4 regions of the Variovorax sp. GrIS 2.14 genome follow, and region 2 is predicted to be linked to each of the others. Evidence: predicted binding sites of a transcription regulator. Region 2 holds the regulator's gene; each other region holds the start of a gene.

Region 1 (7,974 bases), on a different contig from region 2:
GATATCGACGCCGGTTTGCTAGGTCGATCGCTGCCGATCGGCGGCGTTGCGGGCGACCAGCAAAGCGCCCTTTTCGGTCAGGCGTGCTTTGACGCCGGCATGGCCAAGAACACCTACGGCACCGGCTGCTTCTTGCTGATGCACACGGGCGAAGCATTCCGGCCCTCGCAAAACGGCCTGCTGGTCACCAGCGCCGCACAGATCGACGCCACGCCGCGCTTTGCGATGGAGGGCAGCGTCTTCGTCGGCGGTGCGGTCGTGCAGTGGTTGCGTGACGGACTGAAGGCAATCAAGGGCAGCGCCGAGGTGCAGTCGCTGGCCGAGAGCGTGCCCGACGCGGGCGGCGTGATGATGGTGCCGGCCTTCACCGGACTCGGCGCACCCTACTGGAATGCCGATGCGCGCGGCACCATCACTGGCCTCACGCGCGGCACGACCGTCGCGCACATCGCTCGCGCCGCGCTTGAAAGCATTGCCTACCAGAGCGCCGCACTGTTGCAGGCGATGAGCCGGGATGCGGTTGCGGCGGGCGGCCAGCCGGTGGCAGAACTTCGCGTCGACGGCGGCGCTTCTGTCAACGATTTGCTGATGCAGTTTCAGGCTGACCTCCTCGGAATTCCGGTGGTGCGCCCCGAAGTGACCGAGACGACTGCCCTCGGCGCTGCGTACCTTGCGGGCCTGTCGACAGGCGTCTACAGCGACGTGGCACAGCTCACGAAGCTGTGGAAAGTGGAGCGGCGATTCTTGCCGACGATGGAACGGCCGCAGGCTGAAGAAGCAATGGCGCGCTGGGCACAGGCAGTACGTCGCGCAACGCTCGCCTGAAAGATTTCAGGCAGCGCAGAACGCGTAGAACGCTTCCAGCTCTTCGGATTTGTCGAACACGGCGTCGGCGCCCAGCTTCTTGCACCACTTGCGCACGCTGGTGTTGGGGGTGTTGGTCAGAACCACGACGCGTTGTTGCGGCCTGCGGTCGCGGCAGCAGCGCAGTACTGCGAGGCCAGAGCCTTCCTGCAGGAACAAGTCAGCGATCACCAGATCCCAGGCCGCCTGGTTGTTATTCAACCAGTGGCAGGCATCGGCCTCCGATTCGGCCACACCGACCACTCGGCAGTCCGGCAACTCCTGCAGCATTGGGATTAACTGGTCGCGAATACGCTGGTGGTCTTCGACGAGATAGATACGGAGTGTCATAAGCGCCTCTCGGACGCCTAAGTCTAAGAACCGACATACTGGTTGCAGCGTCATCCGCCTCACCCGGTGCGGGTAGGCGACAGCCGCGCAACGGCCTCCACTTTCTCAGTGTGCCGTCGGCACCAGGAAGTCCTGGCTGATGCGGCCACCGATTTCGTTCACCCGATCCAGGAACTGGGTCAGGTACGCGTGCAACCCCGTCGCCAAAATCTCGTCGACTCGCGCGAACTGCAGGTCGGCCAGCAGCTTGCCGGCACGGCGTTGCGTCTCGGCGCTCTGGTCATTGGCAACCTTGGCGAGGTTGTTAACGACCTCGTGCAGGCACGCGTGCAAAGAACGCGGCATGTCGGGGCGTAGCATCAACAGCTCGGCAACGCGCTCGGGCTTGATGACGTCGCGATAGACCTTGCGATACACCTCGAAGGCCGACACGCTGCGCAGGATCGCGCTCCAGTGATAGAAGTCGTACTCCTGATCTTCTTCAGTCGCAGTGCCGAAGAACTCGCTGTTCAGCGCATGGAACTTGACGTCGATGAGGCGTGCCGTGTTGTCGGCGCGCTCCAAGAACGTGCCAAGGCGAGCAAAGTAGAACGCTTCGTCTTGCAGCATCGTGCCGAGCGTGACGCCGCGCGACAGGTGCGAGCGGAACTTGACCCATTCGAAGAACTGCGCAGGGTCACGTTCGAAGTCGCCCGCACGCAGCATGCGATTCACTTCGAGCCAGGTGGTGTTCTGCGTCTCCCAAGCCTCGGTGGTAAGCGCGCCGCGCACAGCCCGTGCGTTCTCGCGCGCAGCCCGCAGGCAAGACAAGATCGACGACGGATTGCCCTCGTCCTTGACCATGAACTCCATCACCTCGCCGGGCACGATCTGCTCGTGCTTCTTGTTGTACGCCGGCAGGAGCTCGCTGATCGACAGCAAGCCTTGCCAGCCGTACTTGGCCACTTCGGCCGATTGCGGCAGCAGCGACGTCTGGTAGTTGACGTCGAGCATGCGGGCCGTGTTCTCGGCCCGTTCGGTGTAGCGCGACATCCAGTAGAGGTGGTCGGCGGTGCGTGACAGCATCGATGTTCTCCGTTGTTCTCTTCGAGGCTTCGCGTGTCTACGCGGCAGCCGACTGGCTTTGGGACTGCGCCTGCGAAGGCTTGCGCGGCGTACGCTCGGCTTCCAGAATCCAAGTGTCCTTGGTGCCGCCGCCCTGCGACGAATTCACCACGAGCGAGCCCTCCTTGAGCGCCACGCGCGTCAGGCCACCGGGCACCATCTGTACTTCCTTGGCGGACAGCACGAAAGGCCGCAGGTCGATGTGACGCGGCGCGATGCCGGCATCGACGAAAGTCGGCGAGGTCGACAGGCTCAAGGTCGGCTGCGCGATGTAGCCTTCGGGATTGGCAATGACGGCCTTCTTGAACTCTTCGATCTCGGCCTGCGTCGCCGCCGGGCCGATCAACATGCCATAGCCGCCGGCGCCATGAACCTCCTTCACGACGAGGTCCTTCATGTTGTCGAGCGTGTATTGCAACTCGTCCTTGTTGCGGCACATGTAGGTCGGTACGTTCTTCAGGATCGGCTTTTCGCCGAGGTAGAACTCGATCATCTTGGGCACGTACGGATAGATCGATTTGTCATCCGCCACGCCAGTGCCGACGCCGTTGCAGATCACCACGTTGCCGTTGCGATAGGCGCGCATCAGGCCAGCGCAACCGAGCGTCGATGTGGGGCGGAAGACTTCAGGGTCGAGGAAGTCGTCGTCGACGCGGCGGTAGATGACGTCGACGCGCTTCGGGCCGCGCGTGGTGCGCATGTAGACGAAGTCGTCCTTGACGAAGAGGTCTTGCCCTTCGACGAGTTCGATGCCCATCTGCTGCGCCAGGAACGCATGCTCGAAGTAGGCGCTGTTGTACATGCCGGGCGTGAGCACGACCACCGTGGGCTCGGCCGTTGCCGCCGGTGCGCTGGCGCGCAATGTTTCGAGCAGAAGGTCGGGGTAATGCGCGACGGGCGCGACGCGGTTCTGATTGAACAGGTCGGGGAACAGCCGCATCATCATTTTGCGGTTTTCCAGCATGTAGCTCACGCCGCTCGGCACCCGCAGGTTGTCTTCGAGCACGTAGTACTCGCCGTTGCCGTCGGCATCGGGCGCACGCACGATGTCGATGCCGGAGATGTTCGAGTAGATGTTGTTGGGCAGACTCACGCCCATCATCTCGGGGCGAAACTGCGCGTTGTTCAGGATCTGCTCAGCCGGAATGATGCCGGCCTTGATGATGTCCTGGTCGTGATAGACGTCGTACAAGAACCGGTTGAGCGCCGTGACGCGTTGCACCAGGCCCTTTTCCATGCTCTCCCATTCGTGGGCCGGAATGATGCGCGGCAGCAGATCGAAAGGGATCAAACGCTCGGTGCCTGCGCCGTCTTCGTCCTTGGCGCCATACACGGCGAAGGTGATGCCGACGCGCCGAAAAATCATTTCGGCCTCTTCACGGCGCTGGCGCATGACCTCGCCGGGTTGCTTGCCCAGCCATTGGTCGTAGCGCTGGTAGTGGCCGCGGATTGCTGCTCCCGCGTAGGGAAGCTTCTCGTACATCTCGTCGAATTTGTGCATGGAACGACCAATCTCCTTCGCACATAGCTTAGCAAGTTCAAGGCCTGAAAACGCGCTGCTGCACGCTTTAAGGAACGTGGTGATGCCAGTAACGACGCCCGATCGTGCGCTCGCATTTCCATGCCTGTGGCGATTCGCTGTGCCAGTGCACTGCCCCGCAGTGCGGCGAGTCGACGACTGCCGCATTGCGGGCCACGTAGCGCGCACGCACCTCTTCCGCAGGATGGCCAAAGCGGTTTCGGTAGCCCGACTGCACGATGGCAAGCGATGGGGACACGGCGTCGAGCATGGCGGCGGTCGACGAGGTCTTGCTGCCGTGGTGCGGCACGAGCAGAACGTCTGCGGCGAGGCCCGGCTCGCGTCGCACCAGCGCAGCCTCCTGATCGCGCTCGACATCGCCAGCAAGGATCGCGGTGGCGCGGCCGTTGCTGATGCGCAGCACGCAAGACAACGCGTTCGGCTTGGCCGTCGGCGTGTAGTCGTCCGCGAGAGGGTGAAGTATCTCGAAGCGAACACCGTCCCATTCCCAATGCTTTCCGGCAACGCATCGCTCCGCTGGCCGCAGCGCCTGCAACGGATGCGTCGCCTCGATCGAACTCAACAGTGCTGCCTGCGGCTGCATCGCCAGCACCGCAGGCGCGCCGCCGGTGTGGTCGATGTCTCGGTGGCTCAAGACCACCATGTCGAGCCGCTCGTCCATCGCGCGCAGCAACGGCACGATGACGCGGTGGCCGGCATCGCTTTCGAGGCTGTAGCGCGGCCCGCTGTCGTACAAGAGGCTGTGTGTGGCGGTACGAACGAGCACCGCATTGCCCTGCCCGATATCGACTGCGAGCAGTTCGAACTCGCTGCCTGGCGGTCGCGGCGTCTGCCAGAGCAGCACCGGCAGCAACAGCGGCAGGCCGAGGGAGCGCATCGACCAGGGCAGCCGCATGGCCACCAGCACACCGCCCGCTACGCCGCAAACCGCCATCCATATCGGCGGCACCGCCATCGACACCGTGGCGAAAGGCATCGAGGCGAGCCATTGCAACAGTAGCGCCAACGCTTGCACCGACCAGGCCGCGACGGTCCACAGCGGCGTGACGACGACGCCGCCCATCGCCAGCGGCGTCACGACCAGCGTGACCCATGGAATCGCGATGGCATTGGCGGCCAGCCCGACCACCGACACCTGCTGGAACAGCAACACGCTCAACGGCGTGAGCGCCAGCGTGACGACCCACTGCTCGCGCAAGGTGCGAGCCAGATGGCCGGCCACGCCACCCCTGGCGACAGTGGCCGCACCCCCATCGGTCGCAAAGAGCACGCCCACCGCGACGAAGCTGAGCCAGAAGCCGGCTTGCATCAAAGCCCACGGATCGATCGCCACCACCACCGCGCAGACCAGCAGCCAGACGTGCGGCCAAGGCCAGCGCCGGCCCGTCAGGCGCAACAGCGCGACCGTTGCGAGCATCCAGATCGTGCGTTGCGATGGAACGCCCCAGCCGCTGAAAAGCGCGTAGCCCGCCGCCAACAACACGCCACCGACCAGCGCAGCATGCGGCGCGGGCCACATCAGCATGAGCCGGTTACTGCGCCGCCACAGCGCGCCGACCAGCAGCGCGGCAAGCCAGGCGAACATGGTGATGTGCAAGCCTGAAATGCTCATCAAATGGGCGACGCCGGTGGCACGAAAGACATCCCAGTCGGCTCGATCGATCGCGTTCTGATCGCCGGTGATGAGCGCCGCGATGACGCCGGCCAACTTGCGATCCGGCACGTGCGTGAACACGGCATCGCGCACCGACTCGCGCCCACGCTCGATTGGGTGCTGCCATGTATCGGCAAGGCGCAAGGGGGCCGCATCGCCCGCGCCGGTGCGCACGTAGCCGTTGGCCTGCAAGCCCTGCTCCCACATCCACAACTCGAAGTCGTAGCCATGCGGGTTCGAGCTGCCATGCGGTGCCTTGAGCCGCACGGTCATGCGCCAGCGTTCGCCTGCGTGCAGGGGGCCGGGTGCAGCGGCAGGCCGGGTGCGCGCGCCATCGTCGGATGCATTGCCCCACGCCGAGGTGTTGGCGGCATACCAACCGAGAGCGATGCCCGGCGGCACGACAGGTGCGGCCGGTGCCACCCGTGTAGCCCGTGTCGGCCCGGACGGGCCGTCGTCGTTTTCGGGCGCGGACGTTTGCATGGCCCATCGTGCCGATGCGACTTCCAACCGGAAGCGCGTGCCCGTCTCACTGTGCTGCGGCATCTGCGCCACCACGCACTCGACCACGACATCACGGCCTTCGAGTGCCGGGTCGAGCGCGTCACGCAAATAGCTTGCAGCGCGCCATCCGGCGGACCCAGCGCCGGCCAGCATGCCCGCCGCACACGCCATGACGAGCAGGAGACTGCGGAGCCTGGTCGTGTCCGCTCGAATCCGTGCCATCAGGCACAACCCGACCACGCCGACAGCCAGAAAAGCCGCGTAAACAACTGCATTCCAGAGCTCGCCCTGTTGCAACTGCACGACAGCGCCAGCGACCGAACCCGCCAGTGCGGCAAAGGCACCGCGGCCGCGCACCCCCGCGTCCGACTCCGCGTCGGTGCTCACGAACGCCCACCCGCAGCGCCGCAAAACCGACGCACGCGTGTGCTCAGATCCACTCCCTGTGGCATGACTTGAATCACTCCCTGATCAATCTCGTTGAGGCGCTCTTTGGCGCGTTAATTGCTTGACCTCGGCTAGTATGCGTCTCGAACGAGGCCTTCGCTCAACCGCCTCTCAGCCTGCACTTTTCGACGCTTCCGGCGCCCAAAAAACATGTCTATTCACGCCGCACTTCACCACGTCACGCATTACAAGTACGACCGTCCGGTGCAATTGGGGCCGCAGGTCGTTCGGCTCCGCCCGGCACCACATTGCCGCAGCAACATCATTTCGTATTCGTTGCAGGTCGAGCCTGCAGAGCATTTCGTCAACTGGATGCAAGACCCGTTCGCCAACTACCAGGCGCGGCTGGTGTTCCCGGAGAAGACAACCGAATTCAAGGTCACGGTCGACCTGGTGGTCGAAATGGCGGTCTACAACCCGTTCGACTTTTTCCTCGAGCCGCAGGCCGAGAACTTCCCCTTCAAGTACACCGAGTCGCAGGCTGTCGAACTTGCGCCTTACCTGATCGCAGACCCGGGGACACCGCTGGTCGAGGCCTATCTTGAAAAAGTCGATCGCAAAGAGCAGCGCACCATCGACTTTCTGGTCGGCATCAACCAGCAGGTGCAGAAGGACGTCAACTACCTGATTCGCATGGAGCCCGGTGTGCAAACGCCGGAAGAAACGCTGACCAACGGCAGTGGTTCTTGTCGCGATTCGAGCTGGCTGCTGGTTCAGTTGCTGCGTCACATCGGCCTGGCGGCGCGCTTCGTTTCGGGCTACCTCATCCAGCTCACGCCGGACGTGAAAGCACTCGACGGCCCGAGCGGTACGACGGTCGACTTCACCGATCTGCACGCCTGGTGCGAAGTGTTCCTGCCGGGGGCAGGCTGGGTCGGCCTCGACGCCACCTCCGGCCTGCTCGCCGGCGAAGGCCACATCCCGCTCGCCTGCACGCCGACGCCGTCGAGTGCCGCGCCGATCGAAGGCGTGGTCGACGATGCAGAGGTCGAATTCGGCCATGAGATGAAGGTCTCGCGCATCTACGAATCGCCGCGCGTGACCAAGCCCTACACCGAAGAGCAATGGGCCGAAGTGCTGGCCCTCGGCGATGCAGTCGACAAGCGACTGCAAGCCGGCGACGTGCGCCTGACGATGGGCGGCGAGCCGACCTATGTGGCGACCAGCGACCGCGATGCGGCGGAATGGAACATCGACGCCCTCGGCCCGACGAAGCGCGGCTACGCGACCGAGTTGGTCCAAAAGCTGCGTGCCGAATACGGCAAAGGCGGCTTTCTGCATTTCGGCCAGGGCAAGTGGTATCCCGGCGAGCAATTGCCGCGATGGGCACTGTCGATTTTCTGGCGTGGCGACGGCGAGACGCTGTGGCACAACCCCGAACTCTTCGCCGACGAACGCGTGCCGACGCACTACACCAGCGAAGACGCGCGCCGCTTCACCACCGTACTGGCGCACAAGCTGGGCTTGACCGAGCGCTACATGCAGCCGGGCTACGAAGACGTTTACTACTACCTCTGGCGCGAGCGTCGGC
Region 2 (7,974 bases):
TGCTCGCCACGCAATCCTTCCAGCAATGGGTGCAGTCGATCGAAATCGCCGGCCCGGGCTTTCTCAACATCCGCCTGAAGACCGCCGCCAAGCAGCAGATCGTGCGCGAGGTGCTCGATGCGCGCGCCACCTTCGGCCAGCGAGCCCCCACCGGCGAGAAAGTGCTGGTCGAGTTCGTCTCCGCCAACCCGACCGGTCCGCTGCACGTCGGTCATGGCCGCCAAGCCGCGCTGGGCGATGCCATCTGCAACCTGCGCGCCTCACAGGGCGATGCCGTGTTCCGCGAGTTCTATTACAACGACGCCGGCGTGCAGATCCAGACGCTCGCCAGCAGCGTGCAGATGCGCGCCAAGGGCCTGAAGCCTGGCGACGCCGACTGGCCGAGCGGTGAAAAGGCCGCCGCCTACAACGGCGAATACATTGCGGATATCGCTGACGACTTCAGGGCGAAAAAGACCGTCAAGTCGGACGACCGGGAGTTCACCGCCAGCGGCGACATCGCCGATATCGACTCGATCCGCGAGTTCGCCGTGGCCTATCTGCGGCACGAGCAAGACCTCGACCTGCAGGCGTTCCGGGTGCGCTTCGACAACTACTACCTGGAGTCGAGCCTGTACACCAGCGGCCGTGTCGAGTCGACCGTGCAAAAGCTGGTCGCCGCCGGCAAGACCTACGAAGAAGACGGCGCGCTCTGGCTGAAGTCGACCGACTACGGCGACGACAAGGACCGCGTCATGAAAAAGCGCGACGGTACGTACACGTACTTCGTGCCCGACGTGGCGTACCACTTGGCCAAATGGGAGCGCGGCTTCCACACCGTCGTGAATATCCAGGGCACCGATCACCACGGCACGATCGCACGGGTTCGCGCCGGCCTGCAGGGGGTTGGTGAAGGCATCCCGCCGAGCTACCCCGACTACGTGCTGCACACCATGGTGCGTGTCATCAAGGATGGCGAAGAGGTCAAGATCAGCAAGCGCGCCGGCAGCTATGTCACGCTGCGCGATTTGATCGAGTGGACCAGCACCGACGCCGTTCGCTTCTTCCTGCTGAGCCGCAAGCCGGATACGGAGTACACCTTCGATGTCGACCTGGCCGTGGCCAAAAACAACGACAACCCGGTTTACTACGTGCAGTACGCGCACGCGCGCATCTGCTCGGTGCTGACTTCATGGGGTGGTGACGAGGCCTCGCTGAAAGCGGTCGACGTGTCACCGCTCGACAGCCCGGCGGCCCAGGCCCTGATGTTGCTGCTCGCCAAGTACCCCGACATGCTGAGCGCCGCTGCCAAGGATTTCGCGCCGCACGACGTCACTTTCTACCTGCGCGAACTGGCCGCGAGCTACCACAGCTACTACGACGCCGAGCGCATTCTGGTCGACGACGAAGCCGTCAAGAAAGCCCGTTTGGCGCTGGTCGCCGCCACTGCGCAGGTGCTGCACAATGGCCTCGCAATTCTTGGCGTCAGTGCGCCACGCAAGATGTGATTCCGAACCTCAAAATGAAATCAAGTACACGCTCAGTTCAGCGCGGCAACATCGTCATCGGGCTGATCATCGGCCTGGTGCTCGGGCTCGGCGTGGCGCTGGGCATCGCGGTCTACGTGACCAAGGTGCCGATCCCGTTCATGAGCAAGAACCAGCGCGGCGGTGCCGAGCAGGACGAAGCCGAAGCCCGCAAGAACCGCGACTGGGACCCGAACGGCCCACTCGCAGGCAAGGCCGGTGCCGTCAAGCCGCAGCCGCCTTCGGTGACCGCACCTGCGACGGTCGGCCCGCTCAATGCGCCTTCGACCGGCCCGGTTCCGGTCGTGGTCGCGCCCGGTGCGTCCACGACCCCTGCTGCGCCGCGCCCGCGCACGGCACCGGTGCCAGCCGAAGCCAACGCACTGCCGCCGTCGAGCGATCCGTTGGGCGACTTGGCGCGCTCAAGATCCGGCAACAACCCGACCGCCGGCGGCACCATTGCCAGCGTGGCGCCTTCGACGGCTGCTGCTGCCAACGCCAGTGGCGCAGACCCGTTCCTCTACTTCGTGCAGGCCGGCGCCTTTCGCACCACCGACGACGCCGAAGCGCAGCGCGCCAAGTTGTCGCTGATGGGTGTCGAGGCCAAAGTCACCGAGCGCGAGCAAGCCGGTCGCACCGTGTACCGCGTGCGCGCCGGCCCGTTCAACAAGAAGGACGATGCCGACCACTTGAAAGATCGCCTCGATGGCGGCGGCTTCGATTCCGCACTGGTGCGGGTGCAGCGTTGAGTGCGGTCCGCCGTGGAGCGTTGAGTTTTGGAACGTTGACTTTTCTTTACTCGCCGCGGCGTGACGCACTGCGTCTCTGCCGCGTTGAATCAACCGGGCGCGGAACTCCGCGCGGCACTTCTGGCTCTTTCAGCCGAACAGGAGCACCTCTTTGATGAAACACATGAACCGTCGTGACTTTTCTCTGGCCGCCACATCCCTCGGGTTGATGTCCGCCGCTTCTCTCTCGCATGCCCAGGTTCAGCCCAAGGCCGGCAAGGACTACATCGACTTGAGCCCCCGCGTCCCGGTCGATGCGCCGGCCGGCAAGGTGGAGGTCATCGAGTTCTTTTCTTACAACTGTCCGCATTGCAATGCGTTCGAGCCCGAGCTCGAAGCCTGGGTCAAAACGTTGCCGAAAGACGCCGCGTTCCGTCGCGTTCCCGTGCCGTTCGTCGGCAACGACGTCGAGCCTAAGCAGCGCCTGTATTACGCGCTCGATGCCATGGGCAAGCTCGACGAATACACGATGAAGGTCTTCAATGCGATCCACACCCAACGCCAGAACGTGAACGGCGACGCGGCCATCATTGCGTGGGCCGAAAAGAACGGCCTCGACAAAGTCAAGTTCACGGAGGCGTTCACCTCGTTCGGCGTGGTGAGCAAGGCCAAGCGGGCGACGCAAATCACCGAGCAGTACAAGGTGGCCGGTGTGCCTGCTCTTGGCGTGGCAGGGCGGTTTTACGTCGACGGCGAGCTCGCCGGCAACATGACCAAGTCGCTGCAGGTCGCCAACTACCTGATCACCGAAGCGCGCAAAGGTTGAAGCTGTCACACGCGTTTTTTGAGAAGCCCGCTTCGGCGGGCTTTTTCGTCAAGGTCGTGTCAGTTGGCCGCATACAATGCGCAGCAAGTTTCGTGCCTCTATGACCCTGCGCTCAAAATCCCCCCTTCGCTCCTTTCGTTCTGCTTTCGCGATCACCTTTGGTGCATTGCTCGCCTTGGCACTCGGCACCGGCCTGCCGGCGCATGCCGAAAAGGCCGACCGACTGAAGCCGATGAACATCGAGTCGGACGCGCTGCGTTACGACGACCTGAAGCAAACCAGCGTTTTCACCGGCAAGGTGTTCGTCACCAAGGGCACGATCGTGATTCGCGGCGCCCGCATCGACGTGCGCCAGGACCCCGAGGGCTACCAATACGGCGTGGTCACGCCCGAGCCGGGCAAGCTGGCTTACTACAAGCAAAAACGCGACGCCCCGGGCGACGAGTGGACAGAGGGTGAAGCTGATCGCATCGAATACGACAGCCGCGCCGACAACGTCAAGTTCATCGGCCATGCCGTGATGCGGCGGCTGATCGGCACCAAGGTCAACGACGAAACCACCGGCCCGCTGATCGTCTACGACCAGAGCAACGACACCTTCACGGTCAACGGTTCGACCTTGCCGCCGGACGCCAGCGTCGCGGCCGGTGCTTCGGGTGGTCGCGTCAGGGCGGTGCTCACGCCGCGCGCTCCGGCGTCGGCAGCCGGTGGCGCCAAAGCGGCTCCGCCTGCGGCCGGTCCGGGCTCGGGTTCCAGTGCCGCGCCGGCCACGACGGTGCCCGCCACCCCCGCTGCAGGCTCCGGCCTGCGCCAGAGCACCACGCTCGGCGGAGAACCGCGCAAGTGATCGAAAACGCAGACGCGATCGACGTCGGCAGCCGCCTCGAAGCGCGCGGCCTCAAAAAGACCTATGGCAGCCGAACGGTCGTCAAGGATGTGTCGCTCGGCGTGCAAAAGGGCGAGGTGGTCGGGCTGCTCGGCCCGAACGGCGCCGGAAAAACGACCTCGTTCTACATGATCGTCGGACTGGTTCGCGCCGATGCGGGCGAGATCACCATCGACGGCGAGCCTATCGCGCACATGCCGATCCACAAGCGCGCGCGCATGGGTCTGAGCTACCTGCCGCAGGAAGCGTCGATTTTTCGCAAGCTCACCGTTGAAGAGAACGTGCGGGCCGTGCTCGAGCTGCAGCTAGACACCGACGAGTCCGGCAGGTCGGTCCCGATATCGAAGGCACGGATGGAAGAGCGGCTGAGCGAGCTGCTGAACGACCTGCGCGTCGAACATTTGCGCAACTCGCCGGCGTTGTCGCTGTCGGGCGGCGAGCGGCGGCGGGTCGAAATCGCCCGTGCGCTCGCCACGCAGCCGCGCTTCATCCTGCTGGATGAACCCTTCGCCGGCATCGACCCGATTGCCGTTATCGAAATCCAGCGAATCATCAGTTTTCTCAAAGAGCGCGGCATCGGCGTGCTGATCACCGACCACAACGTGCGTGAAACGCTGGGCATCTGCGATCACGCTTTCATCATCAGCGACGGGCAAGTGCTGGCACAGGGCACGCCTTCGGAGATCGTCGACAACGCCGAGGTACGACGCGTCTACCTCGGCGAACACTTCCGGATGTAGAGCGCGCAGGATGAAGCAAGGCCTGTCGCTGCGCGTATCGCAGCACCTCGCGCTCACGCCGCAACTGCAGCAGTCGATCCGACTTTTGCAGTTGTCCACGCTCGAGTTGAGCCAGGAAGTCGAGCAGATGCTCGACGACAACCCGTTCCTGGAGCGCACGGCCGAAGAAGCCGCACGCGAAGAGTTCGGCATCGACGTGTCCGACGCGCCAGCGCCGCGCGAAGAGCACGACAGCGACCGCCAGAGCGAGAGCGACGGCGAGTTCGCGCCCAGCGCGCTGGCGACCAGTGCCGACGGCGCGAGCACCACCACGACCGCCAGCGAGACCGAAGCGCCGGCCGCCGAGATGTCCGACCAGGAGCCCGACTGGGGCGGCGACGGCACGGTCGAGATGACGCCGGACGATGGGGAATGGGGCGGCGAGGCGCCGGCCAGCAGCAACAACCTCGGCCCGAACGACGGCAGCGAGCGCACCGACGCCACCGAGCTCGCGCGCAGCCAGGAGTCGCTGCAATCCTTCCTGCACCGACAGGCACTGAGCCTGCGGCTGAACGAAAACGACCAGGCCGCACTGCGTTTTTTGATCGAATCGTTGAATGACGATGGCTACCTCGAAGACTCGTTGCCAGCGCTGGCATCGGGCCTCGCGGGCGATGACAACGACCAGTTCGACGGTCTCGTCCACCACTTCCAGGTGGCGCTCGGCCTGCTGCAAAGCCTGGAGCCGGTCGGCGTCGGCGCACGCGATCTCGGCGAATGCCTGGCGATCCAGCTGAAGGCGCTCGCCCATGAGAACGAGACGGCCGAAGAAAAGCAGATCCGCAAGACTGCGATCCTGATCTGCAAGCAGCCGATGGAGCTGCTCGCGCGGCGCGACTTCAAACGTCTGGCCACGCTCACACGCAGCAACGAAGAAGAAGTGCGCAGCGCGCTGCAGGCGATCGCCAAGCTGGAGCCCAAGCCGGGCCGCCGCTTCGTCGATGTCGAGCGCAACATCGTGGTGCCCGACGTGATCGTCACCCGCACCGGTCGTGGCGCGACGCTCAAGTTCCGCGTGATGCTCAACCCCGACGTGATGCCGCGTCTGCGCGTGCACGACATCTACGCCGGCGCGCTCAAGGCGCACAAGGGCGAGGGCAGCCAGGCGCTGTCGCAGCGGCTGCAGGAGGCGCGCTGGTTCATCAAGAACATCCAGCAACGCTTCGACACCATCCTGCGGGTGAGCAACGCCATCGTCGAGCGGCAGAAAAGCTTCTTCGTGCACGGAGAACTCGCCATGCGCCCGTTGGTGCTGCGTGAGATCGCCGACGAGCTGGGCTTGCACGAGTCGACCATCAGCCGCGTGACCACGGCCAAGTACATGTCGACGCCTTACGGCACGGTCGAGCTCAAGTACTTCTTCGGTTCGGCGCTCGGAACCGAGACCGGCGGCAATGCATCCAGCACGGCAGTGCGAGCGCTCATCAAGCAACTCGTGAGCGCGGAGAGCATCAAGAAGCCGCTGTCGGACAGCCAGATTTCCGACATGCTGAAAGAGCAGGGGATCGAATGTGCGCGGCGCACCGTCGCCAAGTACCGCGAAGCGCTGCGCATCGCACCGGCGAATCTGCGCAAGGCGCTGTAAGGCTTCGGTTTACCGCCGCGCCTGCAACAAAATCCCGCGCAGCTCCGCCGGCTGCACCGGCTTGCGCAACGCATGCCAGCCACGCTCGCGGGCCAGGTGCAGCGTCGCTTCATCGATATCGGCCGAGATCAGCGCGATCGTGAGCGACGGCTTTTGCAGTTGCAGGCGTCGTGCCAGGTCGATACCGTCGAGCTTGCCCGGCAAGCGGATGTCGCACAGCGCGACGTCGATGGCCTGCAGGTCGGCGAGCGCCAGCGCCTCGGCCGCGCTCTCGTAGATGCGTGGCAGCGCCTGCCATTGGCGCAGCAGGGCCGCGAGGCTGTCGGCCACCACGGCGTTGTCTTCGACCACCAGCACCGCCAAGCCGGGCGCCAGCGGCATGGCGTCGAGCGCTGCGGTGCTGGTCGCCGCCGCGGTCGCGGCGCGTGCCGTGCGGTCGGGGTGCGCATCGCGAGGGGCCGATGGCAGCGTGAAGCCGAACACCGAGCCGCGTCCCGGCAGCGACCGCAGCGTGATCTGGACCCCCAGCCGCATCGCCAGGCGCCGCACGATGGCCAGCCCTAGGCCGTGCCCACGCTGTAGATTGCGCTCCACGTTCCCGACCTGCTCGAAGTCGCCGAACACCCGCTCCTGCGCTTCGCAAGCGATGCCGATGCCGCTGTCGCGCACCTCGATGCGCCAGCCGCCCGGCCGGCGCCGACAGGCCAGCAACACGCGGCCATTGGGTGCGAACTTGACAGCGTTGTCGACCAGATTGGCGACGATGCGGCGCAGCGCCACCGTGTCGGTCCACACGATGGCTTCGGCCGGGCAACGCACCCGCACCCGGCCGCTGCCTGCCTGCCGTGCGAACTCGTTCAGCAGCGGTGCGAGGGCGACCGCGGTCAACGTGAACGGGTCGGCAGCGGCCTCGATGCGACCGATTTCGAGCAGCTGGTTGGTCAAGCCTTCGAGCGCCTGCTGTGCCCGTGACAGCGCATCGACGGAGCCTTGCACCACGGCGGCGCTTTCGCCGGCGCGCAGTTGCTGCCGCAGCACTTCGGCCTGCAGGCCCATAGCCATCACCGGCTGCCGCAGGTCGTGGTTGGCGGCTGAAAAGAACCGGAGACGCTCGGCCTGCGCCTGTTCCGACGCGCGCAGGCCAGCCAGCGCCTGCACGCGCAGCGCGCTCTCGTTGTGGCGCAGGCTGATGTTTTCTTCGAGCTGGCGCGAGCGCTCCGACACCAGGTTCCACACCATCGCAAGCAGGCCGATGCCGAGGACCGCCGCCGTCACCATCACCGGCTGGCCGTAGGTGAGGCTCATCACGATCATCGGCACCAGCAGCAGCGAGATCGCCAGTTGCATCGCGGGCGTGTGATACGACACCGAGAACGCCGACGACAGGGTCATCGCCATGATGACGACGGCCAGCAGCAGTTGCACCACCGGGTCGGTCGGACTGAACAACAGTACGCCTGCCGCACCGTGCGCGGCCTCGTGTACTGCGATGCGAAAGGTGTGCAGGCGGAGCGCAGGCTGCAGGTTCTCGGGCGTCAGCGAGCTGGGCAGCACTTGCGGAAAAAAGCCGCGCCATGCGGTGCTGGCGGCGATCATGGTGATCCAGATAAGCGCGTGCGATACCGAATACTGCCAGGCGAAGAGGGCTGCAACGCCGCAGTCCAG
Region 3 (7,974 bases), 320 kb from region 2:
AGTACGCTCATGATCAAACTGATGGAACGCTTCCCGATCATCGTCATGCTCGGCGCCGCCCTCATCGGCTGGGTCGGCGGCGAAACCATCGTCAGTGACGTCACGTTGCGCGACACGCTGGCCGGGATGCCCTGGTTGCACTACGTCGGCGCCGCTTTGGGGGCGGCTTTCGTTGTCCTTGCCGGACGATTTTTGCAAAAGCGGACGCACGTCGCCGCCCACTGATTTCGGAGCCTGAATCCTGTTTATGGTGACCATTGCTGCCACTTCTTCCACCGCCGCCAGCACGCTGACCTGGGACTACGCCTCGCTGACCGATTCCGGCCGTGTGCGCGCCAACAACGAAGACGCGATCGCATTCGACGCGGCCCTGGGCCTCACGATCCTGGCGGACGGCATGGGCGGCTACAACGGCGGCGAAGTCGCCAGCGGCATGTCGATCGCGCTGCTGCAAGCCAGCTTCGGGCGCTGGTTGGCGCATTCCGGCCCTTCAGCGCATCCGCGCGCGATGCGCCGGGCGATGCAGGTGGGCGTCGACGAGGCAAACCAGGCCATTCTGGAAGCGGGTGTTGCTAATGTGCAACTGCAGGGGATGGGCACGACATTGGTCGTTTCGGTGTTCGGACCCAGCCGCGCCATCGTTGGCCACATCGGCGATTCACGCTGTTATCGGCTCCGCGAAGAGCAACTCCATCTGCTCACACGCGACCACTCTTTGCTGCAGGAACAACTCGACGCCGGAGCCATCACGCCAGAGCAGGCAGCGCAGTCGCCGCACCGCAATCTGGTGACCCGCGCGCTCGGCATCGAACGGCACGTGGAACTTGAAATGCATGAGCACGACGCCCTGCCCGGCGACCTGTTCCTGCTGTGTTCCGATGGTCTCAGCGAGATGGTTTCCGACGCGCAGATTTTCACGCTTCTGTCACGAGATATCGGACTGTCGGAGAAAGCAACACTTTTGGTTGCAACTGCAAACGACAATGGCGGACGGGATAACATTTCAGTTGTTCTGGCCCGTGCAAACGGCGTTGCGGCGCCAGAAGCTGCGGATTGACGGTTCCCCAAGAGTTCAGCGTCCTTCATTCAGGAGTCGGCCATGCCGAAAGTGATCGTTTCGATCGATGGTGTCGTAATCAAGGAAGTGACGCTCGCCAAAGACCGCACTACCCTGGGTCGGCGACCGTACAACGACATCGTCATCGACAATCTGGCGATCAGCGGTGAGCACGCCGTGCTCCACATGATCGGCGCCGATGTCTATCTTGAAGACCTCAACAGCACCAACGGAACCTACGTCAACGCGCGCGCCATCAAAAAGCAGGCGCTGGAGCACAACGACGTCGTCGAAGTCGGCAAGTACAAGATCCGCTACCTGTCGGCTGCCGGCGCCGCTGAAGCCGTTGCGCCGACCAAGCCAGCGTCCATTTCTCACCCGTCTGCCCCGATTCCGCTCAGCTCCGCGCCGACGGTTTCAGCGCCACTCGGTGGCGGTGCGGTCAACTCTGCAGTCATCCGCGTGCTGTCTGGCACCGGTGCCGGCCGCGAACTTTCGCTGGCAAAGGTCGTCACCACCATCGGCAAACCTGGCGTTGCTGTCGCCGCTGTCACGCGCCGCATTCAGGGCTACGTGGTGGCTCCGATCGATGGCGGCACCACGCTCAATGGCGAACCCCTCGGCACCGAAGCCGTCGCATTGCAAGACGGCGACGTGCTCGAGCTCGGCGGCACCAAGATGCAGTTCGTCCACGCCTGACTTTCATCAGGCCTCGCGGTGACCGCCAAAAGCGCGGTCGCAGCGGTAGGGCAACACTGGCCGCGCGTTGCCATCACGCTGTTGCCTGTTTTGTTGGCGCTGATTCACGCCACCGGCGTCTACAAGTTTTCCTTTGTCGAGCGGCTGGATCTGTCGATCTATGACGTTCGGCTCCGCGCGACGCTGCCGCGCACGCTCGACCCGCGCGTCGTCATCGTCGACATCGACGACCCCAGCCTGCAGGCATACGGCCAGTGGCCCTGGAGCCGCGACAAGCTCGCCGCGCTGACGACAGAACTGATCGATCGTCAGCAAGCTTCAGTTCTCGGGTTCGACGTCATGTTCGCCGAGCCCGACGGCAGCTCCGGACTGGCTGCACTGCGGCAGATTGCAGCCGGTCCCCTGCGCGACGTTGCGGGGTTGAAAGAGCAAGTCGATCAACTCGCGCCCGAGCTGGACCACGACGCGATTTTTGCCAACGTGCTCAAAGGCAGGCCCGTCGCGCTCGGTTACTACTTCACGCAGACCACCCAGCCACGCGGCATGGGCTGGTTGCCCAGTCCGGTCTTTGCGCTCGATGCCTTCCCTCCCGGCGCGCAGCGCGCGACATCCTGGAACGGATTTGGCGGCAGCATCGCACTGCTCGCAGATGCAACCGCACACGCCGGCTTTCTCAACGTGCTGATCGAAACCGATGCAGACGGCATCGTGCGCGCCGCCCCGGTTCTTGCGCAGTACCAAGGCACCGCCGCCAAAGCGGGCTACTACGAATCGCTAGGGCTTGCCGTGTATCGCCGGGCCAACGGCATGCCCGCGCTCTTGGTCAAGGATGGCGCGCTGGTCCTTGCGAATGGTTCGAAAGGGCCAATTGGCAAGTCGTTCTTGCGTCTTCCGGTCGATGCCAGGGGCAGCTTGCAGGTGCCCTACCGCGGACCGGGTGGCGCCCACGGCGGATCGTTCAAATACGTACCGGCAGCCGACGTGCTCAGCGGCAAACTCGCCACGGGCGAACTCAAGGGAAAGATCGTGCTGATCGGCGCCACCGCGCCCGGCCTGCAAGACCTCCGCTCGACACCGGTAGGTGCCGCCTTCCCTGGCGTGGAAGTGCATGCCAACATCATTTCAGGATTGCTCGATCGCCGATTGCCCGAAAAGCCGGACTACGCCGCCGGCTACGACGTGCTGTTGATCGCAATCACCGGTCTCATCCTCGCGCTGGGGTTGTCGATCGTTTCGGCCGCGCGGGCGGTGTTCATCGCCGCCGCCACGGTGGCGGTCGTGGTCGGGCTCAACACATGGCTTTACGTCGATGCCGGGCTCGTGCTGCCCCTCGCGGCAACGCTGGTCATGTGCGCGGTCGCTTTCGTGCTCAACCTGAGCTGGGGCTACTTTGTCGAAGCGCGGGAGCGGCGCAACCTGGCGCAACTCTTCGGCACCTACGTGCCGCCGCAGCTCGTGCAGGAGATGCTGGCCTCGCCCGGCAGCTACAGCATGCGAGCCGTCAGCAAGGAACTCACGGTGCTGTTCTGCGACATGCGCGGCTTCACTGAAATGTCGGAGCGCATGGCCCCGACCGAGCTGCAGCAATTCCTGAACGGCGTCTTCAGCCGGCTCACAGAAATCATCAGCGCACACCGCGGTACCGTCGACAAGTACATGGGCGATTGCGTCATGGCCTTTTGGGGAGCGCCCGTCGACACGCCCGACCATGCCGACCTGGCCGTGGCGGCCGCGCTCGAAATGGCGGCTGCCGTACACGCCATCAACGATGCGCACCGCGCAACCGGCCAGCCGGCCATCAGCGTGGGCATCGGCATCAACACCGGCGTGATGAGCGTCGGCGACATGGGCTCGGCCGTGCGTCGCAGCTACACGGTGGTCGGCGATGCCGTCAACCTGGCGTCGCGGCTCGAGAGCCAGAGCGGCATCTACGGTGCCGAAGTCGTGGTGAGCGATGCGACGCGCCATGCCGCCCCCGCCTACGTCTGGCAAGAGCTCGACCGCGTGCGCGTCAAGGGCAAGGCCCAGAGCGTGACTATCTTCGCGCCCCTGGGCCGGGCCACTGCGGCAGCCAAAACGAGCCGCGCCGGGCTCGACGTCTGGCAGCAGGTATTGACCGCCTACCGCGCGCAAGACTGGGCCGGGGGCCGCTCGCTTTTGACGCCGCTGCTCGCTCCCGGCGTCAAAAAAGTCCTTTACCAGCTGTACGCCGAGCGTTTAGCCTCGATGGCGTTGCGCCCCAAAGATCCCGACTGGGACGGTGCAACCCGGTTCGAATCCAAATGACGGCAAAAATCTAGAGGACCTCAAAAAATGCAAGTGCGCGTGTTGGGCTGCTCGGGCGCTATTGCCAAAGGCTGCCGCACGACCTCATTTTTGATCGACGACGACCTGCTCGTCGATGCCGGCACCGGCGTAGGAGACCTCACCCTCGAAGAAATGGCGGCCATCGACGACGTCGTGCTGACCCATTCGCACCTCGACCACGTCGCTGCACTCCCGTTGATGATCGATGCCGTTGCCAGCCGCAGAAGCCAGCCCCTGCGCGTGCATGCGCTGCGCGCCACCATCGAGGCCCTGCGCGCCCACATGTTCAACAACGTCATCTGGCCCGACTTTGCCAACATACCGAGCACCGAGTCGCCCTTCGTCACGTTCCACGATCTCAATGTCGGTCAGACCTTGGCGCTGGGCACACGGCGACCTAAACACATCGAAGTCTTGCCGGCCGTGCACACCGTACCGGCCTGCGGCTACGCCATTCGCTCCGTCGAAGGCAGCAAGCACTGGGTCTTCAGCGGCGACACAGAACGAAACGCCCAGTTCTGGAAGCGCGTGAACGAACTCGACGTTGCCATGCTGGTCATTGAAACCGCCTTCAGCAACCGCGAGCAGGCACTGGCCCAACGCAGCCTGCACTTGTCGCCCGCCACGCTGGCCGACGAACTGGCCCAGATCGCCAGAGGCAAAACCTACCCGATCTACATCACCCACACCAAGCCCGCCGAGACCGAAGAAATCATGAGCCAGATCGGCGCCTTTGCCGAGGGCTGGGAAATGCATGGGTTGGAGCAGCGGGATATTCGGTGGCTGGAGGCTGAGGCGCTTCTGACGCTTTGAGGCCGACAGATCTGGTCACGGTGACAAAATTTGTCATGCGACCGTAAGGCAAAAGCAACAAGTTCTGTCACACGTTGTAACCCGGGCGTGAACAAGTACTCAGATTTTGGCTGTCGGACGAGGCTGACAGGGTGGCACAGATGCTGCGGATAGATAAGCGCACCGGGGAGGTTCCCGGGCCTTATTAACTAACCTGGAGTTTCTCAAATGAACCGTCGCAATATTGCTCGCCGCGCACAAGCAGGCTTCACCCTTATTGAATTGATGATCGTCGTGGCGATCATTGGTATCTTGGCTGCTGTGGCTCTGCCGGCCTACCAGGATTACACGACCCGTTCGAAGATGACGGAAGTGCTCATCATGGGTGCTCCTGCGAAGCTAGCGGTGTCTGAAACGACTTCGTCCCTGGGCTCGCTTGCCTCGGTCACTGCAGCAAACAGTGGTTACAGCTTCCCGGGCGCTACTAAATACGTCTCCGGTGTCGTAATCACTGACGCAACCGGCGTTGTGACGATTACTTCAACTGTCCCGAACGCGTCCGGTACTGTGACGTTGACCCCAGCAACCGTGGGAACCAACACCGGGCAACTGACATGGCTGTGCCGTGCCGGTACCGGTACCGTGGCTATCGCCTCTAAGTACCTGCCTTCGGAATGCCGCAGCTAAGCTTGACGAGCCTTACATAAGCCGCCTTCGGGCGGTTTTTTGTTCGCCAGACAACGCGTCGGACGCAACATGCTCGCATCGTTCCTAACCTGCTACCCCACTGCGGGAAGGTCGATGAGGAGTGAACGCATAGGCGCCTACGTCTTGTGCACCGTTCTCGCGATTGCATGGACCTTATTTGCCGGTAAGGATGTGCCGTGGGACGCTCTGCACTACCACCTGTACGCTGGCTACAGCGTTTTTCACGACCGCGTTGCCATTGACTATTTTCCGGCCGGCCCTCAGACGTATTTCGTTCCCTACGCGCATGCCCCGCTGGCCCTGATGGTGCAAGCTGGCTGGCCCTCGCTGGCTATCGGCATAACGCTTGCGTGTATGCACGCCACAGCGTTGTGGCTTACGTGGGAATTGGCACGTGCCGTCAGCCAGGGTGCAGACGGCCGCAGTCCGGCGCTGGTAACTTGGGGCGCCGTAGCGCTGGCCTTGGCCAATCCAGTGCTGTTGCAGGCCTTGGGCTCATCCTTCACTGACATCACGACCGGCGCGTTGGCCTTAGGGGGATATGTGGCCTTGGTCAACAACTTCCATGGTGTTCAGCGGCTTCACCGAGTAGCCCTTGCAGGCGTTCTGCTTGGCACTGCTGCTGCGCTCAAGATGTCGAACGCCGTCTTTGCCTTGCTGCCCGCGCTGCCACTGGTGGTGGGTTCCGCGCCGAGTTGGCGCATGCGCTGGCAGGGCATATTGCTATTTGCAGGGTGCGCCGGTGGCGCGCTTATCCTGGTTGGTGGCCCGTGGGCGTATTCGCTTTGGCAAGCTTTCGGCAACCCGCTGTTTCCGATGCTGGACGGTCTGTTCAACCCGGCCGCACCAGTCGGCGGCGCGGTCGCTAGCGCATCAGCATCAGCGTCACCACTTGCCAAATTACTGGGCGCTATGGATGTCATGCGCGACCCGCGCTTCCTTCCCTCTTCATTGGTCGAGGCGCTGATGCGCCCCCTCGACATCTTGGCCGCGCAGCGCAGGATACACACAGAGACCTTGGCCGCGGACGCCCGCTATGCAGCGTTGCTGTGCTTGCCCGCGCTATGGCTGGTTGCCGCAATATGGAGACGTTCTGGGCCGGCTACCGTTGTCGGCAACAGAGCAAGCCAGCGTGCGTGGGCCAGCCTGGCCGTCTCCTTTGTGGTTGCGTGGGTGCTGTGGCTGCTTATCAGTGGCAACAGCAGGTATTTTCTTCCCATGGCATGTGTTGCTGCGGTTGTCCTTGTGGCCGGCGTGTACCGCGCTCTGGCCGGCATGCCTCGCGCCCAGGTCGGCGTCGTGGGCATGTTGCTGGCTGTGCAAGCGGTCATGCTCTCCCAAGCTGCCGAATTCCGATGGAGTGCACAACCTTGGGATGGTGTCTGGATCCAGACCACAGTTTCGAAGAAGCTTCAGACGGAGCCGTTTTTGTATCTGTCGATGGACGCTCAGTCGCAGTCCTTCCTGTTGCCTTATTTGGCGACGGGCTCGGCCTTCGTCGGCATGGGCGTCGACATCGATCCTGATAGTCGCGACGGCCGGCGCGTCCTCGCACTGATCAAAGCCCACTCGCCGCAACTTCGGATGCTCGCCCCCGTGCGGGCCATCGAATCAGACGGTCGGCCGATCGCCCCGGCCGCTGCCACGTTCGACTACGCATTGCGGCGTCTCGGTTTGCGCGTCGACGTTGGTGACTGCGAGTACATCCACTTCAGGGGAAACTCAGACGTGCTAGAGCGCGCAGGCCCCAAATCCGGCTCGCGCGATCAGGTCCATATCTATACCTGCCGCCTGATACCCGGGGGTGCACTTAGCGAGGCCGAGGTGGCCGGCAAGCGTTGGGCGGATCAGGTGCTGGATCAGGTCGAAGACGCCTGTCCTGAACTGTTTCGCTCGCGGCACACGACCAGCGTCCGCAACGGCTCCATCTGGCGGCGCGGTTACCCTGACTTCGCCACTTGGGTCAACGACGACGGATTTGTGCGGTTTGCAGATCTCTTTCGGGGAGGTGGCGACATCTCTGGTTTGGGCACTGTGAAGGAATGGATCGAATCACCGCGAGCGCTGAAGTGCTGGCGACAAGGAGGGCGACTTCATGTGGAACGAAGTGATTTCTGAAAACAAGGTTCAGGTCGAGGCTTCGAGAAAGACAGGCTCGGACATCGAACTGACCATCCTGATGCCCTGCCTCAACGAGGCACGTACTCTGCCGGCTTGCATCGCCAAGGCCCATGGCTTCCTCAACAGCAGCGGCATTCGAGGTGAAGTCGTTGTAGCGGACAACGGCTCGAGCGACGGCTCGCAAACGCTGGCCGCGGCGTGCGGAGCGCGCGTGGTATCAGTGCCGGTGCGCGGCTACGGCGCGGCGTTAATCGCAGGCATCGCGGCAGCCAAGGGGCGCTACGTCGTAA
Region 4 (7,974 bases), 500 kb from region 2:
CCACGAAGCCCGCGATGCCCGACAACGCTCCCGACACGAGCACCGCCGACAGGATCATCCGGCGCACCGGCACGCCCACCGCGTCGGCCATGCGCGGGTTGGCATAGACGAAGCGCAGGTACAGCCCCGCACGGCTGATGCCGACGAACCACCACGCCAGCACGGCAACGATCAGCGCGAGGCCGATCGCCGCGGTGCTCACATTGCCGAACCATTCGGGCAACCGCTCGAAGGCGCGGAACTGCGGCGAATACGGGAACGAATCCTTCGGGTCTTTCCATGCGCCGTAGACGAGGTGCAGCAGGAAGTAGCCGGCGATGTAGTTGAGCATCAGCGTCGAGATGATTTCGTTGACGCCGAGCTTCAGCTTGAGCAGCGCGGGTGCCACTGCCCACGAGAGCCCGAGCCCGATCGCCATGAGCAGCATCAGCGGCAAGCGCAGGGTCGGCGGCCCGAGGTCGAAGAACGAGATGGCCGTCGCACCGATGGCGCCCCAGATCATTTGCCCTTCGAGCCCGAGGTTCCAGAAGCGCGCACGAAACGACATCGAGGCCGCGATGCCGACGAGGATCATCGGCGCCGCCTGGAACAGCACCGCCATCAGGCTTTGCTTGTCGAACAGCGTCTGCAGCACGAACTCGTTGAGCAGCTCGTTCGCGGGCACGCCCGCCGCGACCAATATGGCCGCGGAGATGCCCATGCCGATGGCGAGCGATACGACGAGGATCGCGGCCTGCGACAGCCATCCCATCTGCTGCCGGATCTCCAATGCGAAGCGCCGGCTTGCGAACGGCTGCCGTGCCACGGTCGTGGCGGTCGATGCGTCCACCGCGAGCTCAGCCATGGTCGACCATCGCCTGTCCCACGGCTTGCCGATCGGCCGGCTGATCGAACTCCGCCACGATGCGCCCGCGCGTCATCACGCCGACGCGATCGGCCAGCGCCAGCACTTCGTCCAGGTCTTCACTGATGAGCAGCACCGCGGCGCCGGCATCGCGTGCGGCCAGCAGCCGCGCATGCACCTCGGCACCGGCGCGCACGTCGAGCCCGCGGCTCGGGCTGTGCGCCAGCACGACGCGCGGCGTACGGCCGAACTCGCGCGCCAGCACCAGCTTCTGCGCGTTGCCACCCGAAAGCAATGCCGCCTTCTGGTCCAGGTTGCGGACGCCCTGCACGTCGAACTGTTCCACGGCGGCCTTCGCATCGGCTTGAAGCTGCGTGGTGTCGAGCCGCCACGGCGAGCCGTAGCGCCCGCCATGCACCTGGCCGATGCCGAAGTTCTCCGCCACCGACAAGGCGCCGGCCAATGCGAGCCCATAGCGATCGGCCGGGATGGCGGCGAACTGCAACGCGCGCCGTTGCGAATTCGAGGCGGCCTTCAAGTCGCCGAAATCCTCCAGCGTGATGTCGCCATCGATCGTCGAGTCGAGTCCCATCAACGCGGCGGCGAGTTCACTTTGACCGTTGCCGCCGACGCCGGCCAGACCGTAGATCTCGCCGGCGTGCAGCGTGAGGTCGACGCCATCGAGGGCAGGCCGCGCATCACCGACGACCTTGGCCGCAGCCGTGCGCAAGCCGCGCACGGTAAGCCGCGCCGCACCGGCCTGCGAGCGCTGCGGTCGCAAGGTCGAGTGCGCGATCGAGTCGCCGACGGTGAGCTGCACCAGCTCGGCCATCGCGGTCTGCTTCGGGTCGACGGTCTTCACCGTGCGGCCACCGCGCATCACCGTCACGCGGTCGGCATAGCGCCTCACGTCGGCCATCTTGTGCGTCACCAGCACGACGGCAGAACCGCTGCGCGCCAGCGCCTGCACCGTCGACAGCAAGCGTTCGGCTTCGCGGTCCGTCAGCACCGCGGTCGGCTCGTCGAGGATCAGGATGCGGGCGCCCGCGAGCAGCACTTTCAGGATCTCGACGCGCTGCTGTTCGGCGATCGACAGCCGCTCCGTGCGTTGCCGCGGATCGATGGCGAAGCCGAGCTCGTCGGCCTTCGCGCGGATCTGCGCTTCGAGCATGCCGAGCCGCTTGCGATGACTGCCTTCACCCGATGCGAGCGGATGCCCGAGCAGGATGTTCTCGGCCACGGTGAAAGGCTTCACCAGCTTGAAGTGCTGGTGCACCATGCCGATGTGGTGCCGCGCCGCATCGCGTGGGCCATCGAGCCGCACTGCGTTGTCGTCGACCAGCAGCTGGCCCGACTCCGGCGCATAGAGGCCGGCCGCGATGTTCATCAGCGACGACTTGCCCGCGCCGTTCTCGCCGAGCAGCGCATGCACCTCGCCCCAGCGCGCGCTGAAGTCCGCGTCGATCAGCGCCTTGAAACCGTCGAACGATTTGCAGATGCCGGTGAGCTGCAGCGCGGTCGCCATGACGCTGAATGTCCTGCGCTTACTTTTGCGTGACCACGCCCTTGACGTACCAGTCCATCTTCCACAGGTCGGCATCCGACAGCGTGCCGCCCGCAGCCACGCGCTCCTTGCCGTCGCGGTCTTTCAGCGGGCCGGCGTAGATCTGCTTGCCCTTGAGGATGGCGTCGCGCTCTGCCGTGATCATCGCGGCCTTGTCCTTGGGCACGCCCGCGCCGAAGCCCGCGATGTCGGTGCCGCCGTCCTTCATCTCGATGAAGGCGCCGTATTGCGAAGGCGTCCAGTTGCCGGCCATGATCTTCTTCAGCTCGGGCGTCAGGAACTTGTCCCAGACCCAGACCGACGAGCACAGCGTGGCCTTGGGCGCGAACTGGCGCAGATCACGATGGTGGCCGGTGCCGTACACGCCGCGCTCCTGCGCGACGATCTGCGGTGTCGGCGAATCGACGTGCTGGCCGATGACGTCGGCACCCTGGTCGATCAACGCCATGGCGGCCGCGCGCTCCTTCACCGGGTCGTTCCATGCGCCGGTGTAGATCACGTTGACGGTGGCGTTCGGGTTCATCTTTTGCGCACCGAGCGCAAAGGCGTTGACGGTCCAGTTCACCACGCCGAAGGGGTTGGCCGCCACGAAGCCGAGCTTGCCCGACTTGGATGCCGCGCCGGCCGCCATGCCGCACAGGTACTGGCTCTCGTAGGTGCGGCCGTAGAACGATTCGAGGTTGCTGCCGTTGGTGGTGCCCGAGCCGTTGAGGAACGCGACGTCCGGGTACTTGGCAGCCAGTTCTTTGAAGGTGTCGGAGTAGCCGAAGGCGGTGCCGATGATGATGTTCGCGCCGCGCGAAATGAAGCGCTCGGCCGCCGGCTTGATGGCCGACGCGTCTTCGGGCACGTTCTCGACGAACTGGATCTTCTTGCCCGTCGCGGCCTCGACCTTGATGCGCGCCTCGTCGAAAGCCTGCGTCCAGCCGCCGTCGTTCTTGGGGCCGAAATAGATCATCGCGATCTTCGGCTCGCCCTTGAGCGTGAAGCCGTCGGCCATGGCCGGCGCGACAAGCACGGTGCAGGCGGTCAGCGCCACGAGGGCGTACGGGGCGGTTTTGCGGAACATGGTCAGGCCTTTGGTGGTGAGCGTTGAAGACATCGAGAAGAGAAGAAGGAGACAGTCGCCGAGGCCGCGTCACATCATGAAGTTGATGCGGAAGACGTTGCCTTCCGGGTCGAGCAGCACCGACTGGTACCAGTGGTAGTAAGTGACGTAAGGCGCCTTGATCAGCGTCGCGCCAGCGGCCAATGCGATCGGCACCATGCGGTCGACATCGGCCTGGCTGTCGACATCGATGTTGAGCAGGAACTTGACGCCGCGCGTGTCGGAGAACTCGGCCAGGTGCAGCAGCTCGTACGCTTCGAGCGCGTTGAAGCCGAGGCTCGATTTACCGGTGTCGAGCCCACGAAAAATCGGCGAGCGAATCGCCTCGATTTCAGGGAAGCCGAAGACGCGTTGATAGAAGCCGCTGAGCGCGAGAACGTCTTTCGCAAAGACGTTGACGTAGGAAAGATGGGCCATCGAAACGTGTGCCTCAGGCCGCGACCTTGGTGCCGCCGAAGGTCGTCTGTTTCACGAACTTCGACATCAGGTGGTCGCCTGAAGAAATGGGCGCGTACGTCGGCTTGTCGCCTGGTGCCAGGCAGCTCGGCAGGCACTCGACCATCGCGTCGTAGTTGGGCTGGTGAAAGAACACCAGCGACTGGCGGCGGTTGGTACTCGCCGCCTCGAAAGGCGGGTTGACCACGCGGTGCATGGTCGACACCCACTGGTCGTTGGTCCACTGCATCATCAAGTCGGCGATGTTGACGACGAGGCCACCTGCGACCTGGGGCACGTCGACCCACTGGCCGGCCTTGTTGAGCACCTGCAGTCCCTTGTCGTCGGGCAGCACCACCGTCAGGCTGCCGTAGTCGCTGTGCGCACCGGCACGCAACTGGCCCGGCAACGGGGCTTCTTTCTGTGGCGGGTAACTCAGCACGCGGAACATGCTGATGTGTTCGTCGATCTTGTCGTCGAAGAAACGCTCGGGCAGCTTCAGGCCCAGCGCGAAGATGCGCATCAGCGAGCGCGAGAGTTCGCTCATCGCCTCGAAGTATTCCTCGTAGGCCTCGCGAAAGCCCGGGATGTCGGGCCAGCTGTTGGGCTCGAAGTGCGGGCCGGCCGCCTTGCCGCGGTGGTACTCGTCGTCCGGCACGTTCGACGGACCGACCGAGAACGACTCCTTCAAGTCGCCGGGTGTCGCTTCTTCCAGGCTGTACGACAAACCTTCTTCGCCAACCGCGCTGTAGCCGCGCACCGCGTCTTCGCGCGGCCGGTCGACGCGGCGCTTGTCGGCCAGCGGCAACGCGAAAAACTGGCGCGACAGCTCGGACACGCGTGCAATCAATTCGGGCGAAATGCCGTGGTGCGTGATGACCAGAAAGCCGATGCTGCGCGAAGCCTCGTCGACCTTGCGTGCGACCTCGGCGCGGCCTTGTTCGGTGCCCTCGAAGTAGGGCGCGAGATCGATGATGGGTACGGTCAGCAGGGTCATGCGTCGAATCCTTTTGAACAGCGCGAACCGGTGCGCTGCAGCGGCAGTGACATGCAACGTTTGTGCCAGTTGGACCAAATGGACAAATGCGGCAAACTGGCCCGCGTCATGCAAGCAGCACGGCATGCAGAAACAAGAAAGCAGCAGCCCATGCCGAAGACATCCGGAGGAGCGGTGAAGGCGACCAATGCCAAGACGGCCAAGGCCGTCAAGTCGACGCCCGCCACCAAGCCGTCGCAGCGCGGGCAAGCGCTGCGCACGCCCGGCGTGCGCAGCGTGGCCGCGGTGAACCGCCGGCTGCGCCAGATCGAAGACAAGCGCAGCGTGATCCTTGGTGCCGCATTGGGGCTCTTCTCGCGCTTCGGCCTGCATGGCACCAGCGTCGATCAGGTGGCAGCGCGGGCCGACGTCTCCAAGAGCAATCTGCTCTATTACTTCGCCAACAAGGAAGAGCTGTACGTGAGCGTGTTGCGCGAATTGCTTGCCGTATGGCTCGAACCCTTGCGCGGTTTCAGCGCCGAGCAAGACCCGCGTGAAGCCATCGGCCACTACATCCGACGCAAGCTGGTGATCTCGCGCGACCAGCCCGACGCATCGCGGCTGTTCTGCCTCGAAATGATTCAGGGCGCACCGTTATTGCGCGACGAACTGGGGCGTGAACTGCGCGATCTGGTCGACCGAAAATCGGACGTCATCAGGGAGTGGGTCGCGGCCGGCAAGCTGGCGCCTGTCGACCCGCATCACCTGATCTTCGCGCTGTGGGCGACCACGCAGCATTACGCCGATTTCGGCGTGCAGGTGCAAGCCATCACCGGTCGCACGCTCGACGATCCGGCGTTCTTCGAAGAGACGGTGGAGAACGTGCAGCGCATCGTGCTGCAGGGCATCCTGTCGGCCGCGAAGAACTGAACGGACGCGAAGTCAGACTCGGCCTTTTGTCCCGAGCCGGCTCAGTGCGCCGGTGGCGTCACGATGTCGTGATAGCGACGATCGAAGTAGATGAGCCCGTGCGCCGCTTCGCCCATCGCCACCGCCACGACCTCGCAGAACAGCACGTCGTGCGTGCCGACGCTGGTGCTGCTGGTGACGCGGCAGTCGAAGGACACGGAGGCGCCTTCGAGCACCGGCGAACCGGTGGCGCCTCGCTCCCATTGCGAGCCGGCAAAACGCTCGTCCATCGGCGTCTTGCCACCAAAGACACTTGAGAGCGCTCGCTGTCCCGCGCCCAGCACGTTGACGCACAGCACGCCATTGGCCCGGAAGGCCGGGTACACCGAGGCGGTGCGGTTGAGGCAGATGAGCAGGGTCGGCGGCTCGTCCGTCACGCTGCACACTGCCGATGCGGTGAACCCCGCGCGGCCTGCAGGGCCATCGGTGGTGATGATGTTCACAGATGCGCCGAGCCGTGACATCGCATTGCGAAAGTCGCTGCGCCCGAGTGCTGCCTCGCGCTCGGACGGTACTGGCAGCTCGGACATGGGTACGGGCACGGGCATGGTCGTGCAAGGCATGACGTCAGGCCAGCACGCAGGCTTCGTCGAACGCCAGGCGCGGCAAGCGGCCGAACACCTTGCTCGCATCACCGTGGCCGAGGTTGATCAGCAGGTTGACCGACCAGCTCGTGCCTTCGAAGAACGCGGCGTCGACCACGGCCTTGTCGAAGCCCGACATCGGACCGCAGTCGAGCCCGAGCGCACGCGCTGCCAACAAAAAGTAGCCGGCCTGCATCGAGGCATTGCGGAACGCGGTCTCGTGCGCGGCTTCGGCGCTGCCGGTGAACCAGGCGCGCGCATCGGCATGCGGAAACAGGGCAGGGAGCTTGTCGTAGAAAAGCTTGTCCCACGCACAGATCACCGTGACCGGTGCGCTCATCGTCTTGTCATGGTTGGCTTTGGACAACGCCGGCGAGAGCTTCGCCTTGCCTTCGGGCGTGCGCACGAACACGAAGCGCGCTGGCGAGCAGTTGGCCGACGTCGGCGCCATGCGGGTCAGGTCGTAGACATTCTTCAGCAACTCGTCGGACACCGGTGCGTCGGTCCAGCCGTTGTGGGTGCGGGCCTCGGTGAAGAGGGTGGCCAGTGCGGCGTGGTCGAGGGTCTGTGTCATTTGCGTTGTCCGCTGAAAGTCGCGTCAGGTTGGTTATGCGTTGGCTGTTTTTGCTGCTGCGTTTGTTGCGCGAGGAACTTCAGCAGCACCGGATTGAAGGCGTCGGCTTCGGTCACGTTGTGCGCATGACCGCCATGTACGACGCGATCCATCGTCGCGTTCGGCAGGCCATCGGCCAGCCGCTGCGAGCAGGTCCACGGCACGAGTACGTCGTCGGTAGCGGTTGCGACCAGGGTCGGTACGCCGATGTCACCCAGCCGCGCATCCACATCGAACGCGCGCAACGCGCCAATGCGCGCAAGCAGGTTGGCGTCGCCCGGAAAGTTGTCGTAAGCGTGATCGACTTCGGCGGCCACGTGCTCCGCATGCGCCGCGCTCCATGCGGCCGGGTACAAAAAGATCGGCTGCGCCTCGACATAGGCGCGTCGGCCCGAGCCGGCGAGCAAGGCGATGCGGGCGTCGAAACAACGCGCTGAATGTGGGTTCGGCCTGGACCATGCGTTGATGAGCACCAGGCTCGCGACGCGCTCCGGCGCATCGAGTGCCAACTGCAAGCCGACAAGCCCGCCAAGCGCATGACCGACGAGGTGACAGCGTGCCGTGCCGCTGGCATCCAGCACCTCGACCACGTCGTGTGCCATGTCGGCGATGGCGTAGTCGTCGGGCAGCACGCCGGGGCTGCGGTTGGTGCCGCGCTGGTCGTACACCACCACGCGCCAGCCGGCGGCGACCAGGCCGGGCAACTGCGGACGCCAGAAGCCAGCCGAACCACCGAGGCCGGACGACATCAGCACACTGGGTGCGTCCGAGTCGACGCCGTGGACTTCGAAGTGCAAAGTCATTTCAGGGGCATGGAAAATTCATGTGAGCCGGACTGCAGTCAGGGCTTGCCGACGTGCGCGATGGACGCGATCTCGATC

What was found. Region 2 encodes sigma-54, which starts transcription at its own class of promoters, with help from an activator protein. Its sites were predicted from a motif close to TGGCANGNAANCTGCTTT; they were not measured.
Region 1: RCH10_RS20585 (DUF2126 domain-containing protein) is a predicted target of sigma-54. The motif match lies at 6,490-6,507, and genes of this name have one in related genera.
Region 3: RCH10_RS01465 (pilin) is a predicted target of sigma-54. The motif match lies at 5,009-5,026, and genes of this name have one in related genera.
Region 4: RCH10_RS00535 (isopenicillin N synthase family dioxygenase) is a predicted target of sigma-54. The motif match lies at 4,999-5,016, and genes of this name have one in related genera.

The regions. Positions count from the first base shown of each region.
Region 1 covers NZ_JBJXIA010000014.1:104,394-112,367, reverse strand. Annotated here, with positions in the region: gene glpK (glycerol kinase GlpK) at 1-825, shown strand, start outside; gene RCH10_RS20605 (response regulator) at 832-1,194, opposite strand; gene RCH10_RS20600 (alpha-E domain-containing protein) at 1,300-2,259, opposite strand; gene RCH10_RS20595 (circularly permuted type 2 ATP-grasp protein) at 2,297-3,799, opposite strand; gene RCH10_RS20590 (DNA internalization-related competence protein ComEC/Rec2) at 3,867-6,383, opposite strand; gene RCH10_RS20585 (DUF2126 domain-containing protein) at 6,594-7,974, shown strand, end outside.
Region 2 covers NZ_JBJXIA010000001.1:611,303-619,276, forward strand. Annotated here, with positions in the region: gene argS (arginine--tRNA ligase) at 1-1,487, shown strand, start outside; gene RCH10_RS02890 (SPOR domain-containing protein) at 1,502-2,254, shown strand; gene RCH10_RS02895 (thiol:disulfide interchange protein DsbA/DsbL) at 2,418-3,059, shown strand; gene lptA (lipopolysaccharide transport periplasmic protein LptA) at 3,160-3,906, shown strand; gene lptB (LPS export ABC transporter ATP-binding protein) at 3,903-4,685, shown strand; gene RCH10_RS02910 (RNA polymerase factor sigma-54) at 4,696-6,309, shown strand; gene RCH10_RS02915 (ATP-binding protein) at 6,319-7,974, opposite strand, start outside.
Region 3 covers NZ_JBJXIA010000001.1:294,414-302,387, forward strand. Annotated here, with positions in the region: gene RCH10_RS01440 (TerC family protein) at 1-225, shown strand, start outside; gene RCH10_RS01445 (Stp1/IreP family PP2C-type Ser/Thr phosphatase) at 248-1,057, shown strand; gene RCH10_RS01450 (FHA domain-containing protein) at 1,100-1,756, shown strand; gene RCH10_RS01455 (CHASE2 domain-containing protein) at 1,775-4,042, shown strand; gene RCH10_RS01460 (3',5'-cyclic-nucleotide phosphodiesterase) at 4,070-4,876, shown strand; gene RCH10_RS01465 (pilin) at 5,084-5,542, shown strand; gene RCH10_RS01470 (glycosyltransferase family 87 protein) at 5,687-7,681, shown strand; gene RCH10_RS01475 (glycosyltransferase family 2 protein) at 7,659-7,974, shown strand, end outside.
Region 4 covers NZ_JBJXIA010000001.1:110,438-118,411, reverse strand. Annotated here, with positions in the region: gene RCH10_RS00555 (ABC transporter permease) at 1-844, opposite strand, end outside; gene RCH10_RS00550 (ABC transporter ATP-binding protein) at 837-2,369, opposite strand; gene RCH10_RS00545 (BMP family ABC transporter substrate-binding protein) at 2,389-3,477, opposite strand; gene RCH10_RS00540 (VOC family protein) at 3,547-3,933, opposite strand; gene RCH10_RS00535 (isopenicillin N synthase family dioxygenase) at 3,947-4,948, opposite strand; gene rutR (HTH-type transcriptional regulator RutR) at 5,099-5,857, shown strand; gene rutF (NADH-dependent FMN reductase RutF) at 5,899-6,426, opposite strand; gene RCH10_RS00520 (malonic semialdehyde reductase) at 6,464-7,054, opposite strand; gene rutD (pyrimidine utilization protein D) at 7,051-7,896, opposite strand; gene rutC (pyrimidine utilization protein C) at 7,935-7,974, opposite strand, start outside.